DNA from 2 places in the Sinobaca sp. SA16-1 genome. Region 2 is predicted to be linked to the other one. Evidence: riboswitches for the same ligand, from Rfam matches in the RefSeq annotation. Region 2 holds a riboswitch; the other holds the start of a gene.

Region 1 (7,392 bases), on a different contig from region 2:
CGTCAGTGTCTGCAGAGAATGCTTAATATATAAGGTGTTCTCCCTGATTTTGGCACGCGTCCGGACAAAATATACATACACTACTGCAATAATGAGCAGCAGAAGAATTCCAGCAGCCATTTTCATCTACAGTCCCTCTTTTCTATTTTTTCCGTCAGGGTCTATTCTAACAAAATATCGAATACACTTTGCAATTCTTTTATCCTGCCTATAAAATAAGAACAAATGTTCGTAAAATGGTTTGTTTTTTTTGCTGTATTTACCTTTTGTTCATATAGAAGCATATGCCTCACCCTAATTTTGATATGAAAGAACAGAAAGGAGGGAACATCGTGGCTTATTATTTATCACATCTTCTGGGAAAATGCCCTCGGCTTGATTACTATATTCACACGCATAAACAAGCGCTCTCTTCTCCTGCCCTCCGCCAGTTTCTGGCCGACCCTCTTCACTCCAACCTATTTGCAGAGGCGGTCTGTTATACAGATGAAACGTATCAGAAAGCACTGGATGAGGCGTTCAGGCAGTATCGGGAGGAAAAGAAATTAACAGCGTATATTTTAAAGTCTCTTCACTGGCATGCGGTGCAATTCGATAAGAAACAGCGGAAAATAGAAACCCTGCAGCCGCTGATTGTAGACAGTGATACGTGGGAAGAGCCGGTATGGGAGCCTCCTCTGTCTCCGCATGTTCTTGCCGAAGAGCTCGAAAACCGAAAGCTGTATGCCGCCTACCAGGCATTAACCCCGCATCAACAGTGGATATTACAAAAGAGCTACGCAGAGCAGATGAGGGATATTGATCTTTCCTATCTTACTAATGTGACGCCTCAGGCTATTTACCGCTCCAGGCATCAGGGACTTGCCAAACTTTACGCTTATATTACAGCGACCACCCATTAAAGGAGCGAGATACTATGACAGCATCTCTGTATGTATTAGCAGAAAAAGCCAAACAGCAGGACCGGGAGGCCATGTATGACTTCCTGCAGAAATTTGAGCCTTTTATTCAGAAATCATTGTCGCAGACCAAACCGCAGAACCGGGAAGACCTGCGCCAGGACCTCCGATTAAAGTGCATGGAATGTGTTCACCGCTTTGAACCGGGCCGGACGCCCGGGTTTTTCGAATTTGTCAGCACACTTGAGCATAATCAAAAATAACAGCAAAAGCGTTTCTTTTATCACTATTTCCTTTTTTATACGGAATAGGACCTATTATATGTCTTACATTTCAATATGATGACAGGGTCTTTAAGACTATATAACGCTTTGCAAATCCCCTTCTCATTCGGTGTCCGTTCGGCTTATACTAATAAATGACAACAAACCTGACATTTTAAACAGCAGCAGACGGGTATCGATTAAAGGGGGATTATGGTGAAAAATCGTTTTACATGGATGAAGTGGGGCATTCCATTTGTTATTGTTCTTACATTGGGATGGGCAACATATTATTTTGTTACTCCTACCTTCAGCCATCAGTACCAGCAGTTGACCGAACGTGTAGAAGTTGGCGTTAAATACACAAATCCCGAAGAATCTATTGTTTATATTCACCCCTACATCGAAAACCCGAACAGCGAGGAAATCACCTGTTATCATGATGACCAGTTCGTAGAGATACGTGTTCTTGATGAAGATGGCAATCACCTCGATGAGGCGGTTTCTATGGAAGAAAAACGTGGAGAATCTTCTACAGATGAAGAAGTATTAAAACCCGGCCAGAAAACAATGAACTCCACCTATTATAAAGTGGAACTTCCTGATAACGCTGATTCCATTCAGCTTATTTACAACGGTTCCGTTAAGGACAAGCATGGTATCGACCAACTAGAGGAAACGATAGATGTGAACCTCGACTACCTTATCATGTAGAACGGGTACCAGCTTCAGAAGATAAACCAAAACCGCTTCGGACTCCAGAGAGCCCGAAGCGGTTTGTTTATTCTGCTATATTTACAAATATGTCCTCTGTGTCCGGTGTCTCGGAAATGTAATCCATTTCTGCAAGCCAGCTGATCGTTTCCTCCCAGGATTCCCGGTCCTGGCTGCCAAAGGCTTCTTCTTCCGTTTCCATTTTCTCCATTAAAACATCCAGACTTTCTTCTTCCACTTCCCGTTCAAGCGGAAAATTTTCCTGATCTTCATTCTCAAACAGACTGTCCAGGCTTTCTTCCGGATGGTCTTTCATATATGTGTATCCTTTTTCCGCCGCGGTCCAGAACGCGTTAATTTTTTCTTCCTCTTCCGCCAGTGTTTCTTCGTTTGTAACGAGAACGAGCTCGTAAAAAGGCGGCACACCGTAATCCACCGGATCAAAGTATTCTACGGAAGTGCCGGCGTGTTCCAGCACCGGTACTTCATGGTTAATGTATGCGCCGCTTACCGCATCGGCCCGGTCGCTTACTAAAGAGGACTGCAGCTCAAAACCAATATCCACCAGATCAACTTCTTCAAACTGACCGCCATCATTTTCCACCATCGTTTCTACAATTGGTTCATTGACCGGTATCCCGGGGTATCCAACTGTCCGGCCTTCTAAATCTCTTGGTCGTTCTATGTCGGAGTCTGCTTTGTACACAACGTGATTAAGAGGAGACCTCACAATCGCCGCCACGCTTACTACAGGGATTCCTTCGGTCCGCGCTGTAATAACATCCGGCTGATAGGTAATGCCAAAGTCCACTTCTCCTGCAGCCGCCAGGTTCAAAGGATCCGTTGGATTGGTGGGGAACATAATATTTACGTCCAGACCTGCTTCCTCGAAGTATCCGTTTTCCTGCGCGGTGTACAAGTAGCTGTGTACGGCATTAGGATACCAGTCCAGCATAATGTCGACTTCCTGCAGCTCTTCATTCTCTGCCTGCTGTTCATTTTCACTCCCGCATCCTGCCAGCACAAATGCTCCTGCAGCAAGCAGCCCCACCTGTTTAATCCACCTTTTCATTATCTTCTTCCTCCCTTTTTTGTAGTCGCATATTCTACTGCTTTTACTGCCAAAAACAGGCCAATCCCTGCTAACGACAACAAAACGATTGGTGCAAATACGCCGGCTGCGTCCATCTGTGTCATCATCCTGCGGCTGAAATATCCAAGCCCTGCATCTGCGCCCAGCCACTCTCCAATTGCCGCACCGATGACGCTCAGCGTGACTGCCACTTTTAAGCCGGAATAGAACGAGGGCAGAGCCATCGGCACCTGGACCTTTCTGAAAATCTGCCAGCTCCCGGCCCCCATGGTCCGAAGCAGGTCCTGCATATCCCGGCTCGCTGTCCGAAGACCGTCAAACGCCCCGACCGTAATTGGGAAAAAGGTGATCAACACCGTTACGGCGACTTTACTCCACATGGAATAGCCAAACCACAGCACAAAGATTGGGGCTAGTGCAATAATTGGAATGGTCTGCGAGGTGATTAACAGAGGAAAAACACTCTTTTCCACCATCCGGCTCCGGCTCATCAGCACCGCAATACCGACTCCACAAACGATGGAAATGCCAAGTCCGGTAACTATAACGAGAAGCGTGGCCGGCAGGTGTACAAGAAATAATATATCCGCAAGTTCCCACAGCCTCTGCAGCACCGCAGACGGTGCCGGCAGTATATAAGGCGTGTCATACCAGCGGGCTCCTGCCTCCCAGATGATAAAAAAAGCAGATGCGAGAAGAGCGGCTCCAGCATAGGAAATGCCTGCTCCTTTCCAGCCATTCATCGTAACTTCTCCTCCCTGCGCATTCGTTCAATCAATTCCCGCTTCAGCTTCAAGAGTTCCGGGTGATCCCGGGCACGCTCGTCTCTGGGTCTTGGCAGCGGTACCGCAATTTCGGTAAGGCGTCCTTCTATCGGCGGCTCGGTAAATAATAAAATGCGGTCGGATAAAAATAATGCTTCTTCTATGTCGTGGGTAATAAAAATAAGTGTCTGCCTCGAAGCCTGCCACTTTTCCAACAGCCATTCCTGCATCATAAAGCGGGTAATCGAATCAAGTGCGCTGAATGGTTCATCCAGCATTAAGATGTCGTTTCCTCCCACTACAGCGCGGAGAAAAGACACCCTCTGCCTCATCCCACCGGACAGTTCGTGAGGATACTTGCGTTCCAGGCCCCTGAGGCCGAATGCTTCCAGATGGGATGATACGCGCTGTTCGGCCTCCCTTTTGGAAAGGCCGTTTATTTCCAATGGCAGCATGCCATTTTCCAAAATGGTCCGCCAGGGCAGCAGCAGATCCTGCTGAGGCATGTAGCCGACCCTGCCAAGCCTTGTGCCCGAGCCGTGCAGAAGCACCGACCCCTTGTCCGGGTCGCTCAGCCCGGCGGCAAGCCGGAAGAACGTCGACTTTCCCGACCCGCTCGGTCCAAGCAGGCTGACAAATTCGCCTTTTTTCACTGTCCCTTGAACCTGCTTGAAGATCGGCGCTTCGGTAGTAGTATAGGCATAGGTAACGTCTCGAAATTCCAGTGCCGATTCCTGCTCTTTATTCATTTCCCGCCCCCTTTTTTGTGTACCGTGCTCCCCCGGAACCTGCTCCATGCATACAAAAAAGCCGCTCCAGCAGAGGGAGCGGCGGAAAAGTCGTTCTATCATTAAAAACAGCACGAGCGGCTGCTTTTTCAGGTGAACATTCCGCACTTTCCTCCGCTGGTGTTATCCAGATCAGGTTCCAGGGTTAGGATGAATGTCATCCCTCTCAGCTTTGCAGCACCCCTAGTGCTTGTTGTATAAAATTGTCTTTGCTTCTTAAAGATAGCACATATTCGAAATGGTTCATACCGCGGGTTTTATTTCAGCAAAATCTCTGCTCCTGTAAAGCCTGCACGCGTGATATGATGGAGAAAACGTCTACATTACATTAGGAGAGGCTCTTATGGCAGACACTATACTCACGATACATCTTATAGCCGTGGCGGCAGTTATTCTGCTTGCAGGCGCTGTTTATATATTTCACCGCACCAACATGAACCGGACCGCTGTTCTGCTTCACTACGTGCTTCGATTTTCATACCTGCCGCTGCTTTTAACCGGCGGGCTTGTACTTGGCCTTCGTCCTGTATATTTAGGCGGCCTGCTGAAGCTGGCCTGTGGATTGTTAAGTATCGGATTGATTGAAATTTACTTTGTCCAGTTATTTAAGAACACCGGACACCCTCTATTCGTCCGGTTTATGATAGGATTTGTATTATTTACTATTATTTTAGGATTACTGCTCCCCCAGGGCATTTATTTACTGTAAGGCGAATTTGACACATAAAGGAGCGTTTATCCATGCCAAAAAACAAAAAACAATTTGCTGTTATAGGCCTCGGCCGATTTGGAGGGAGTATCTGCCGGGAACTGTATCATTTAGGCTATGAAGTTCTTGCTATCGATCAGGATGAAGAAAAAGTGGATGAATATGTCGCATATGCCACCCAGACAGCCTGCATTGACTCCACTGACGAAAAAGCATTAAAATCTCTCGGCCTTGGCAACTTCGATCACGTTGTTGTCGCGATCGGCGACCATATTCAGGCAAGTGTGCTTACAACGCTTGTGTTAAAAGACATGAACGTTCCAATCGTCTGGGCAAAAGCCCAGAATAAATACCACCAGAAAGTGCTCGATAAGATCGGCGCTGACCGTGTGGTCCACCCGGAATTTGATATGGGAATCCGTGTAGCCCATAATATGACTTCGGAAAAGGTTATTGATTTTATCGACTTAAGCAACGATTACACGATTGTCGAAGTGTATGCTACGAAAAAACTGCACCGCAAAACGCTGATTGAATCCAATGTCCGGGCCGCCTATGGTGTGACGATTCTTGCGATCAAACGAAATGAGGACGTTAATGTGTCCCCGCGGCCCAACGATAGAATTGAGCAGGGAGATATGCTGATTGTTTTAGGTCATAAAGATGAGATCCGCCGTTTCGAAAATGAAGGCCTGTAGTTTTAAGAGGCTTCTACTGTAAAAAACCAGACCCCCGGAGGGCCTGGTTTTTTTAATAAGACTGTTCAAAGCTGGTTGGATTTTCTTCGAACCGTACGCTTTTTCCTGTTTCACTGCTTTCATATAGCGCCTCGACGATTTTTGTAACTTTCATGGCCTGCTCCGGTTTCACGATAAGTTCCGCTTCACCTGTACAGGAATCCACGAAATTATTCGCCTGATAGTATGGCTCTATATTATCGATTTTATTAATCTGGGCCGTGCTGTTTAACAGCGTTCCATATTTGGATTGATACAGCTCAAACGGAAAGAGCTGTAAACCGCCCTCAACTCCGGAAATACTGAGTTGTTCCGTATCTTCTTTTATATTAGCCGCCCAGGAACATTCCAGCTGCAGCGTAATGTCATTTTCGAATGTGATATACCCGGTTACATGGTCTTCCACGTTAAACGTATTCTGGTCAAACTGGCCCCACTCGTTCGTGAGATTCGGTGCTTTGCTTAACCGGTCGTACGTTTTGGCCATTACTTCCAGCGGCTTTGGGTCTCCAAGCAGCCACAGGGACAGATCCAGCAGGTGGCAGCCATAGTCAATCAGGCTTCCTCCGCCTTGCAGCTCTTTGTTTGTAAATACACCCCAGCCCGGAACTTTCCGGCGGCGCAGTGCCTGAAAACGACAGACGAGCGGGTCCCCGATTTCGTGGTTTTCCATCATCTGCTTGGCAATCTGGGCTTCCGGTCCAAAACGATAGTGGAAGGCAATTGCAAGAACCGAGCCTGTTTTTTCTGCAGCTTCTATCATACGCTCGCATTCTTCCGTTGTAATCGCCATCGGCTTTTCGCAGAGCACGTGAATGCCCCGATTTAGAGCCTGCACAGCGATATCTGCATGAAACTTATTCGGCGTACAGATAACGACCGCATCCACGTCTCCAAGCATTCGTTCAATGTTGTGGTATACCCGGGCGATAGAGAAAGACGCCGCTACTTCCTGAGCCCGATCCTGATTAATATCGTATACGCCTTCTATTGATACCTTGTGTTCCAGCTGTTGAAAAGTGGGAATATGCCTTGACTGAGCGATTCCCCCTGCTCCAATGATGCCAATCTTTAGCTTGTCCATTAGTACTTACCCCCTCTAGTGTGGCCATCAGCGCCCGGCAGTGGCTTTAGTTGTCCCCTGCTCTTTACCGGCGATAGGCTCAAGCGGCTGAGCGTTGCCGTAAACCGGCTTTGGTGTAGCCAGTCCGGCTGCCCAGTATACGCCATTGCGTATCACGCGTTGAATGTCTGTATGGTAATACGTCGGATACGTCTCATGTCCCGGACGGAAATAAAATATTTTTCCCCGCCCGCGCTGAAAAGTGGCACCACTTCTAAATACTTCTCCACCTTCGAACCAGCTGACAAATATCAATTCCTCTGGTACAGGAATGTCAAAGTGTTCCCCATACATTTCTTCTT
Region 2 (7,392 bases):
AAAAAAGCATATTTTCTGGAAAATGGAGAATTCAGCGGAGCGATTGGGGCTCTGTTGAACAAAGGATTGAAAAAAGCTGTACTGCGATAACGCAGCAGCCAGGGGTGAGCAGCTATGGCATATGAAGAATACAAAGATCTACTGCACAGCACGATAAAATCACTTGAAAGCATTTCGAGAAATCTGCAGCCAAAGCTTCCGCTGCTTCAAAATCTGCAGCTGACCACAAGGCAGGAAGCGATGATGATGCGACTGGTACAAGATGAGAATGTGTCTATTTCAAATCTGGCGTACTACTTAAATATTTCAAAAAGCGCCGTCAGCCAGGCGCTGAACCGCCTTGAAAAAGAAGAACTTCTAATCCGGCTTGTTAATGAAGAAAACCGCCGGGAAATGATTATTAAGCTTGGACCTCAGGGAGAAAAACTGAAGGAAGAATTCCGGCTTTTTGAAGAGTCAATTATTCAGGATTATATCAGTCGATTAAAGAAAGAAGAAATTGAACAAATCGACCAGACATTAAAGAAGCTGGATACAATGATAAAAGAAAACGAAACCAAAGAATAAAACGGCCTCCAGAAAAGCCGTCCATGTTAAACATTCTGAGCAGCATACGCTGCTCTTTTTGCGTGAAAGAATCAATCAGATGAATTATTTGTGAAGTGGAGGAAGATTAATTGACTCTCTACTGCAGATGCTTTAGTTTATTAAATAATTAAGTAACTTAATTGTTTAAAGTCTTACATACGATAGCTGTTTTATTTGCCGGCAGAATAATAACATACGAATCAGGAAATAATCTGCAAATACATTCAACGAAGACAACACCCGAAAGCATGCTGTTCATATGCTTCTGTCCGGAAGTTTGCGGTACCGGCAGGGATGAAAACATAAGAGGAGGAACGGCGAAGGTGAAAATTACCGATTTATCCATCCGAAGGCCGAAACTGACTATTGTAGGAATGATCCTGTTTATTTTACTCGGAGGGGTGTCCTTAACAAATCTCCCTCTTCAGCTTTTTCCGGAAATTGATCCCCCGGTCGCGGCCGTTGTAACAAGTTATCCCGGTGCGAGTCCGGAAGAAGTCGAAGAAAGCGTGACGATTCCGCTGGAAGAACAGTTGTCAACGATGCCCGGCTTAAATAATATTACGTCTACCTCAGAAGAGGGGTCGGCGTTAATTCTTCTGGAATTTTCCTGGGATTCATCGATTGACGACGTGGAGCAGGATGTTATCAGCTCAATGGGGGATGCACCGCTTCCTGATGATGCGGCTGATCCCTCTTTCCTGAAATTTGACCCGTCGATGTTCGGTATGGCACAGATTGCTGTTACCTCTGATGACATGGCGGTTGTCGAATTTCAGGATGATTTAGCGTCTATCCGGACGGAGCTTGAACGGGTGGAAGGTGTCGCCAATGTGGATGAATCCGGCAGAGTAACCGAACGTTATGAAATTAACCTGGATCAGGCACAGCTGGAAGAATATCAAATTACCCAGGAAGATATCGTTAACGTGGTTCAGTCCAACAACGTGTCACTTCCCGGTGGAACGGTAGAATCAGGAGAAAGAACGCTTACGACAAGAGTGCTGAAAGAAATAGAAGCTCAGGAAGATCTGGAAGAGCTGTTTGTTACAGTCGATCCGGAAACAGGCGATGAGTTATTTTTAGCCGATGTTGCAGACATAAGACTTTCTCCGGAAGAGCAGAACGCTATTACAAGAACAAATCAGCAGCCGGCAATGCAGCTTAATCTAATGAAGGAAACAGATGCAAATGCGGCTACGGTGTCCTCATCCTTTAATAGTGAGCTGGACACGCTGCTTGAAGAAGATCAATACAGCAGCCTGGAATTTACGACTTTTTACGATGAAGGAGATTACATCCAGCAGTCCATCAACAGTGTGACGACCGCTCTTATTACCGGCGGGGTGTTTGCCATGCTCGTGCTGTTTTTCTTTCTCCGCAATTTAAAGACCCCGCTCATCATCGGGGTGGCAATACCGTTTTCTGTTATCGTGACATTTGGTTTCTTATATTTTACAGATGTCGGGCTGAATTTAATGACTCTTGGTGGATTGGCGCTTGGCATTGGAATGCTCGTCGATAATGCAATTGTGGTTATTGAGAATATATACCGGCATTTATCGATGGGCAAGACACCAAAAAAGGCAGCTTCAGAAGGAACAAAAGAAGTAGGCGGCGCCATTACGGCTTCGACTTTAACGACTGTTTCTGTCTTTCTGCCGATTATTTTTGTATCAGGCATCGTTGGAAATATTTTTACGGAATTTGCACTGGCAGTATCCTTTAGTTTAATTGCTTCCTTGTTTGTGGCTGTTACCGTTGTGCCGATGATGGCAAGCCGCATTTTGAAAGCTCCTAAAGAGGATATTGAAGAAAAAAGGCAGAACTCCCGCTATATGAAACGTCTGGAAAGGGCCAGCAAATGGTCGTTGAAACACCGTTTTCTTACTCTGTTTATTACGCTGTTATTTCTTATCGCAGGCGGAGCGGGTCTTGCTGCAACAGGAGTTAACTTTCTTCCGGCAAGCGACCAGGGCTTTTTCTCCATTGATGTGGAGACAGATTACGGAACCAACCTGGAAACGACGACTGCTATTACAGAGGATATTGAAGCTATTTTGGATCAGGAGGGAGCAGTCGACAGCTATTTAACAATGATCGGTTCTTCCGGCGACGACGGTGCAGTAACAGGAGGACCATCGGGATCCAATGAGGCCCAGATCATGGTCACGATGGAACCAATGGAGGACCGGGAAGCGAGCACGATCGATTTTATTGAACAGATAGAAGACGACGTGGTCGACGTAGAACCGGATGCCGATATTTCTCTTTCGAGCCAGACTGCTATAGGCGGAGGAGAAGCGAATACGGTCGTCTTTACTATCAGCGACCAGAACGTGGATACATTAAATGAGTCGGCCGAGTATATGATCTCGGAGCTGAGAGAAGCGGAAGATATTCGGGAAATAACCACCTCGGATGAAGATCTCGCACCAGAGATACAAATTGCTGTAGATGAAGAAAATGCGAGGGAAAACGGTCTGGCGGCCGCCCAGATCGCCGATAGTGTCGACAATGCTACCCGCGGCCAAACAGCCACTACGGTACAGACAGCAGATAATACGACCTATGATGTGATTGTTCAATATGAAACCGGAGAACTGGAGACAGCAGAGGATTTAGAAACGCTGCTGATTGCCAACCAGGAAGGAGACTATATTGAACTTGGAGAGGTAGCCGACATTGAAGAAGGCAGCGGCCCTGCCGTTATTAATCGTGATGATCAGCAGCGCAGCGTGGAAATTACGGCGGCCTACAGCTCGGATACGACATTAAATGAGGCGTCCAATTTAGTGACGGATATATATGAAAACGACAATATGGCGGACAGCACCTCTCTTGCCTATTCGGGAGAACAGGAGCTGCTGGACGATGCGCTCGACAGCATGATATTTGCCTTCCTTCTCGGACTGCTGTTCATTTATCTCGTAATGGCAGGACAATTTGAATCCTTTAAATATCCATTTATCGTTATGTTCAGCGTGCCGCTTGTGGTTATAGGAGTAAGCATTGCCCTGGCAGTAACGCAGACACCGCTCAGTGTGACCGTCTTTATCGGCCTCATTGTTCTTGCCGGTATTGTCGTCAACAATGCGATCGTGCTGGTGGACTATATTAATCAACAGAAAGAAAAGGGAATGGCTTCCAAAGAAGCTATTGTAGAATCTGTTAAACAGAGAACCCGCCCTATTCTGATGACAGCTGTAACAACAATTCTAGGGGTCGTTCCATTATCGCTTGGTATTGGTGAAGGCGCAGAGATTCAGCAGCCGATGGGTATTGCCGTGATCGGCGGCCTTGTCAGCAGCACTTTTCTGACGCTGTTTGTCATACCAGTTCTGTACAGCTTCCTGGATACGAATTTCCGGAAGGTGAGAAAAGAAGAAAAGAAAGCCGAAAAGGAGCAAAAGCGCGATAAAAAGCGTCGGAAGCAGGAAGAAACAAATGAATAATTGACAATAAAGCTTCTTCTCCCGTAACATGAAATAAAGACAACCACTAGGGGCGCATATGCTGAGATAAGGAAATTCCTTTGTCCCTCTGAACCTGATCTGGGTAAAGCCAGCGTAGGAAAGTGGAGCGTGCGTTTTTATTTGGCTGTGATGGTCAGGAAAAGCCGCTCCTTTCAAGGGGCGGCTTTTTTGTGTGTAAATGAAAAAGACGTCCGGATGTGGTGAGTACAGATAAAAATGGAGGAACCAATAATGGGGGAAATACCAAAAGTACTATCCATAGCAGGAACAGATCCTACCGGAGGAGCAGGCATCCATGCCGACTTAAAAACATTCCAGGAGATCGGCGCTTACGGAATGGCCGTTATTACAAGCGTGGTGGCCCAGAATACGATGGGGGTAAAAGACGTCTGGCATATGGAGGACGAAACGATTCTGAAACAGCTGGAAGCCGTCCTTGAAGACATCAGGCCGCAGGCAGTGAAAACAGGTATGATCGCCCTGCCGTCTATGATTGAAAGTATCACAGACCGGCTGGAACGGGAAAACCTGCCAATTATTGTAGATCCGGTAATGGTGGCCACAAGTGGAGACTCGTTAATGGATAAAGAAACGAAAAAACTAATGGTCAACCGGCTGCTTCCTATAGCAGAAGTGGTGACGCCGAATATGGAAGAAGCCGAAAAGCTTACCGGAGTAAAAGTCTCTACCATAGAAGAGGCGGAAAAAGCGGCCCGGGTGCTGGTCGAGGAGATGGGGGCAGGAGCTGCGGTTGTAAAAGGCGGGCATGCGAAAGACACGGCAATTGATGTGTTATATTATAAGAAAGAATTTATCCATCTAACGGCGGATCGGTTTAATACGAAGCATACACACGGGACAGGATGCACGTTTTCTGCGGCAATTGCCGCCAATCGGGCGAAGGGTATTCCTGTTATCCAATCGTGTGAGCTGGCTAAAGAATTTATTACAAAGGCGATCAGCCATCCGCTCAACATCGGGCGCGGGAGCGGACCGGTGAATCATTGGGGCCGTTCGTTAGAGAAATGAATAACCCTGGAGGGAAAGAGACATGATGCATTCAGAAGGAAAAAAAGCATACAAATTGCTGCACGAAATGCGGACGGCAAAGCCTCTTGTTCATAACATTACCAACGTGGTGGTAGCGAACTTTACGGCGAATGGACTTTTAGCGGCAGGAGCATCGCCTGTAATGGCCAACGCAAAAGAAGAAGCGGCCGATATGGCGTCTGCCGCCGATGCGCTTGTGCTTAACATTGGAACGTTGAACCCACTGCAGGTGGAGTCCATGCTGCTTGCCGGCGCCGCAGCGAATAAAAAAGGAATTCCAGTCGTACTCGATCCGGTCGGAGCCGGTGCTACCGCTTATCGAACCGATACTGCCCGGCAGCTGCTCAAAGAAATAGACATTTCCCTTGTCCGCGGAAATGCAGGAGAAATTGCTGCTGTTGCAGGACTTGAAAGCAATACAAGAGGAGTAGATTCAGGTTCCTCCCATGTAAGTACAGCTGAAACGGCAGAACGTGCCTTTCACGTATTGAAGCTTCCTATTGTCGTAACGGGAGCGGTGGATGCAGTAACGGATGGAAAAGATATGTACCGCATTCACAACGGTCATTCAATGATGACTAAAGTGACCGGATCCGGCTGCCTGCTCAGCTCGCTGATCGGTTCTTTCCTGACCGTTACGGACGATGTGGCATATGGCGCAGCAGCGGCGCTGGGCTATTATGGAATAGCAGCGGAAAAAGCCGGCGGATTTGCGTCAATGAGAGGTCCGGGCACCTTTCAGTCAGAGCTGTTGAACGCTTTGTATCACGTGGGAGATATGGATATCCGGCATCAGCTGACGCTTAAAAAAGAAGAGCTGAGAGGCACCTATGAATAAAGAAGCACTGCTGCTGTATTTCATTATGGGCAGTCAGGACACAGAGAAAAACCCGGTTGAAGTACTCAAACAGGCGATAGCCGGCGGCATTACCTGCTTTCAGTTCCGTGAAAAGGGTCCGGCTGCAAAAACAGCTTTACAAAAAGAAGAGCTCGCGCGCGAACTGCTTGCTGTCTGCCAAAGCCGCAGCGTTCCGTTTATTGTAAATGACGATGTGGAACTCGCCGTGAAGATAGGCGCGGACGGCGTTCATATCGGACAGGGGGACGAACCTGCTTCGGAAGTGAAAAAGAAACTCCCTCCGCATATGAGTATGGGTGTTTCTGCAAAAACGCTGGCAGAGGCTGAGCAGGCCACTCAGGACGAGGCCGATTATATCGGCACAGGTCCAATGTATGCAACCATATCTAAAGCAGACGCAGATGACCCGATCGGCCCGGAAGGCATTCAGGATTTACGTAAATTCGGCATTACGATTCCCATCGTTGGAATCGGTGGAATTACAGAAAAAAATGCACAACGCGTACTCAAAGCTGGAGCAGACGGTGTATCCCTGATTTCTGCTATCAGCAGGGCAGCGGAACCGGAAACAGCCGCACGCAGTCTTAGAAAGCTGCTTCATAAATAAGGTCAAGAGACCCCGCTTCTTTTAGGAGCGGGCTTTTTTTTGCTGTTTTTAATATGTATTTTTTATACACAATAAAATGTGTTAGATTATCTTTCGTCATTGCAGAAATTCCCAGCATCTTTCTATAGAATACATAATTATAAAGAAAAGCAGGAGTGAAAATAAATGAAACAAGGCGTGGTTTATTTTGTAGGAGCCGGCCCGGGTGACCCGGAGCTGTTGACCATTAAAGGACTGAAGGCTCTTCAGCAGGCAGATGTGGTTGTATTTGACAGGCTGGTACACCCCGCCCTGCTTTTAGAAGCCGGTCCGGAAACGAAATTTATATACTGCGGAAAAAAACCATGCGAGCATACACTGCGGCAGCAGGATATTCAAAAAGAACTGATAATCCAGGCAAAGAAGGGAAAAACAGTCGTCCGGCTCAAAGGCGGCGATCCAGGCATATTCGGCAGAGTCGGGGAAGAAGCACAAATGCTGCGGAGCCATAAAGTGGCCTATGAAATGATTCCGGGCGTAACGGCTGCCAACGCGGCTTCGCTGTATGCAGGGGTGCCTCTCACGCACCGCGATCATTCCAGGTCTCTGGCCATCGTTACAGGGCACAGCAAAAACAAATCAGGAAAGCCCGACGCAGATTGGGAAAGCCTGGCAAAAGGAATGGAAACGATCGTCTTTTATATGGGAATGAAAAACCTTCCATTTATCACTTCTGAATTGACCGGCAACGGAAAAAGCAAAAATACCCCAGTGCTCATTGTCGAATGGGGCACCTGCGGCCGGCAGAGGGAAGTAATCGGAACGCTTGCGGA

Evidence for each region. A riboswitch is a leader RNA that binds a small molecule or an ion and turns the genes downstream of it on or off. The one in region 2 is predicted to bind thiamine pyrophosphate.
Region 1: another riboswitch for thiamine pyrophosphate. It lies ahead of AC5W2J_RS02840 (ABC transporter ATP-binding protein); the one in region 2 lies ahead of thiD (bifunctional hydroxymethylpyrimidine kinase/phosphomethylpyrimidine kinase).

What each region holds. Positions count from the first base shown of each region.
Region 1 covers NZ_JCAKFL010000001.1:581,567-588,958, forward strand. The annotation lists gene AC5W2J_RS02810 (SunI/YnzG family protein) at 1-120, opposite strand, end outside; gene AC5W2J_RS02815 (sigma-70 RNA polymerase sigma factor region 4 domain-containing protein) at 333-902, shown strand; gene AC5W2J_RS02820 (helix-turn-helix domain-containing protein) at 917-1,162, shown strand; gene AC5W2J_RS02825 (hypothetical protein) at 1,379-1,876, shown strand; gene AC5W2J_RS02830 (ABC transporter substrate-binding protein) at 1,944-2,948, opposite strand; gene AC5W2J_RS02835 (ABC transporter permease) at 2,948-3,712, opposite strand; gene AC5W2J_RS02840 (ABC transporter ATP-binding protein) at 3,709-4,482, opposite strand; TPP riboswitch at 4,614-4,716, opposite strand; gene AC5W2J_RS02845 (DUF1516 family protein) at 4,865-5,230, shown strand; gene AC5W2J_RS02850 (potassium channel family protein) at 5,263-5,928, shown strand; gene AC5W2J_RS02855 (Gfo/Idh/MocA family protein) at 5,981-7,051, opposite strand; gene AC5W2J_RS02860 (ThuA domain-containing protein) at 7,079-7,392, opposite strand, start outside.
Region 2 covers NZ_JCAKFL010000004.1:77,419-84,810, reverse strand. The annotation lists gene coaW (type II pantothenate kinase) at 1-90, shown strand, start outside; gene AC5W2J_RS12235 (MarR family winged helix-turn-helix transcriptional regulator) at 115-567, shown strand; gene AC5W2J_RS12230 (efflux RND transporter permease subunit) at 912-4,043, shown strand; TPP riboswitch at 4,082-4,181, shown strand; gene thiD (bifunctional hydroxymethylpyrimidine kinase/phosphomethylpyrimidine kinase) at 4,296-5,093, shown strand; gene thiM (hydroxyethylthiazole kinase) at 5,119-5,952, shown strand; gene thiE (thiamine phosphate synthase) at 5,945-6,580, shown strand; gene cobA (uroporphyrinogen-III C-methyltransferase) at 6,746-7,392, shown strand, end outside.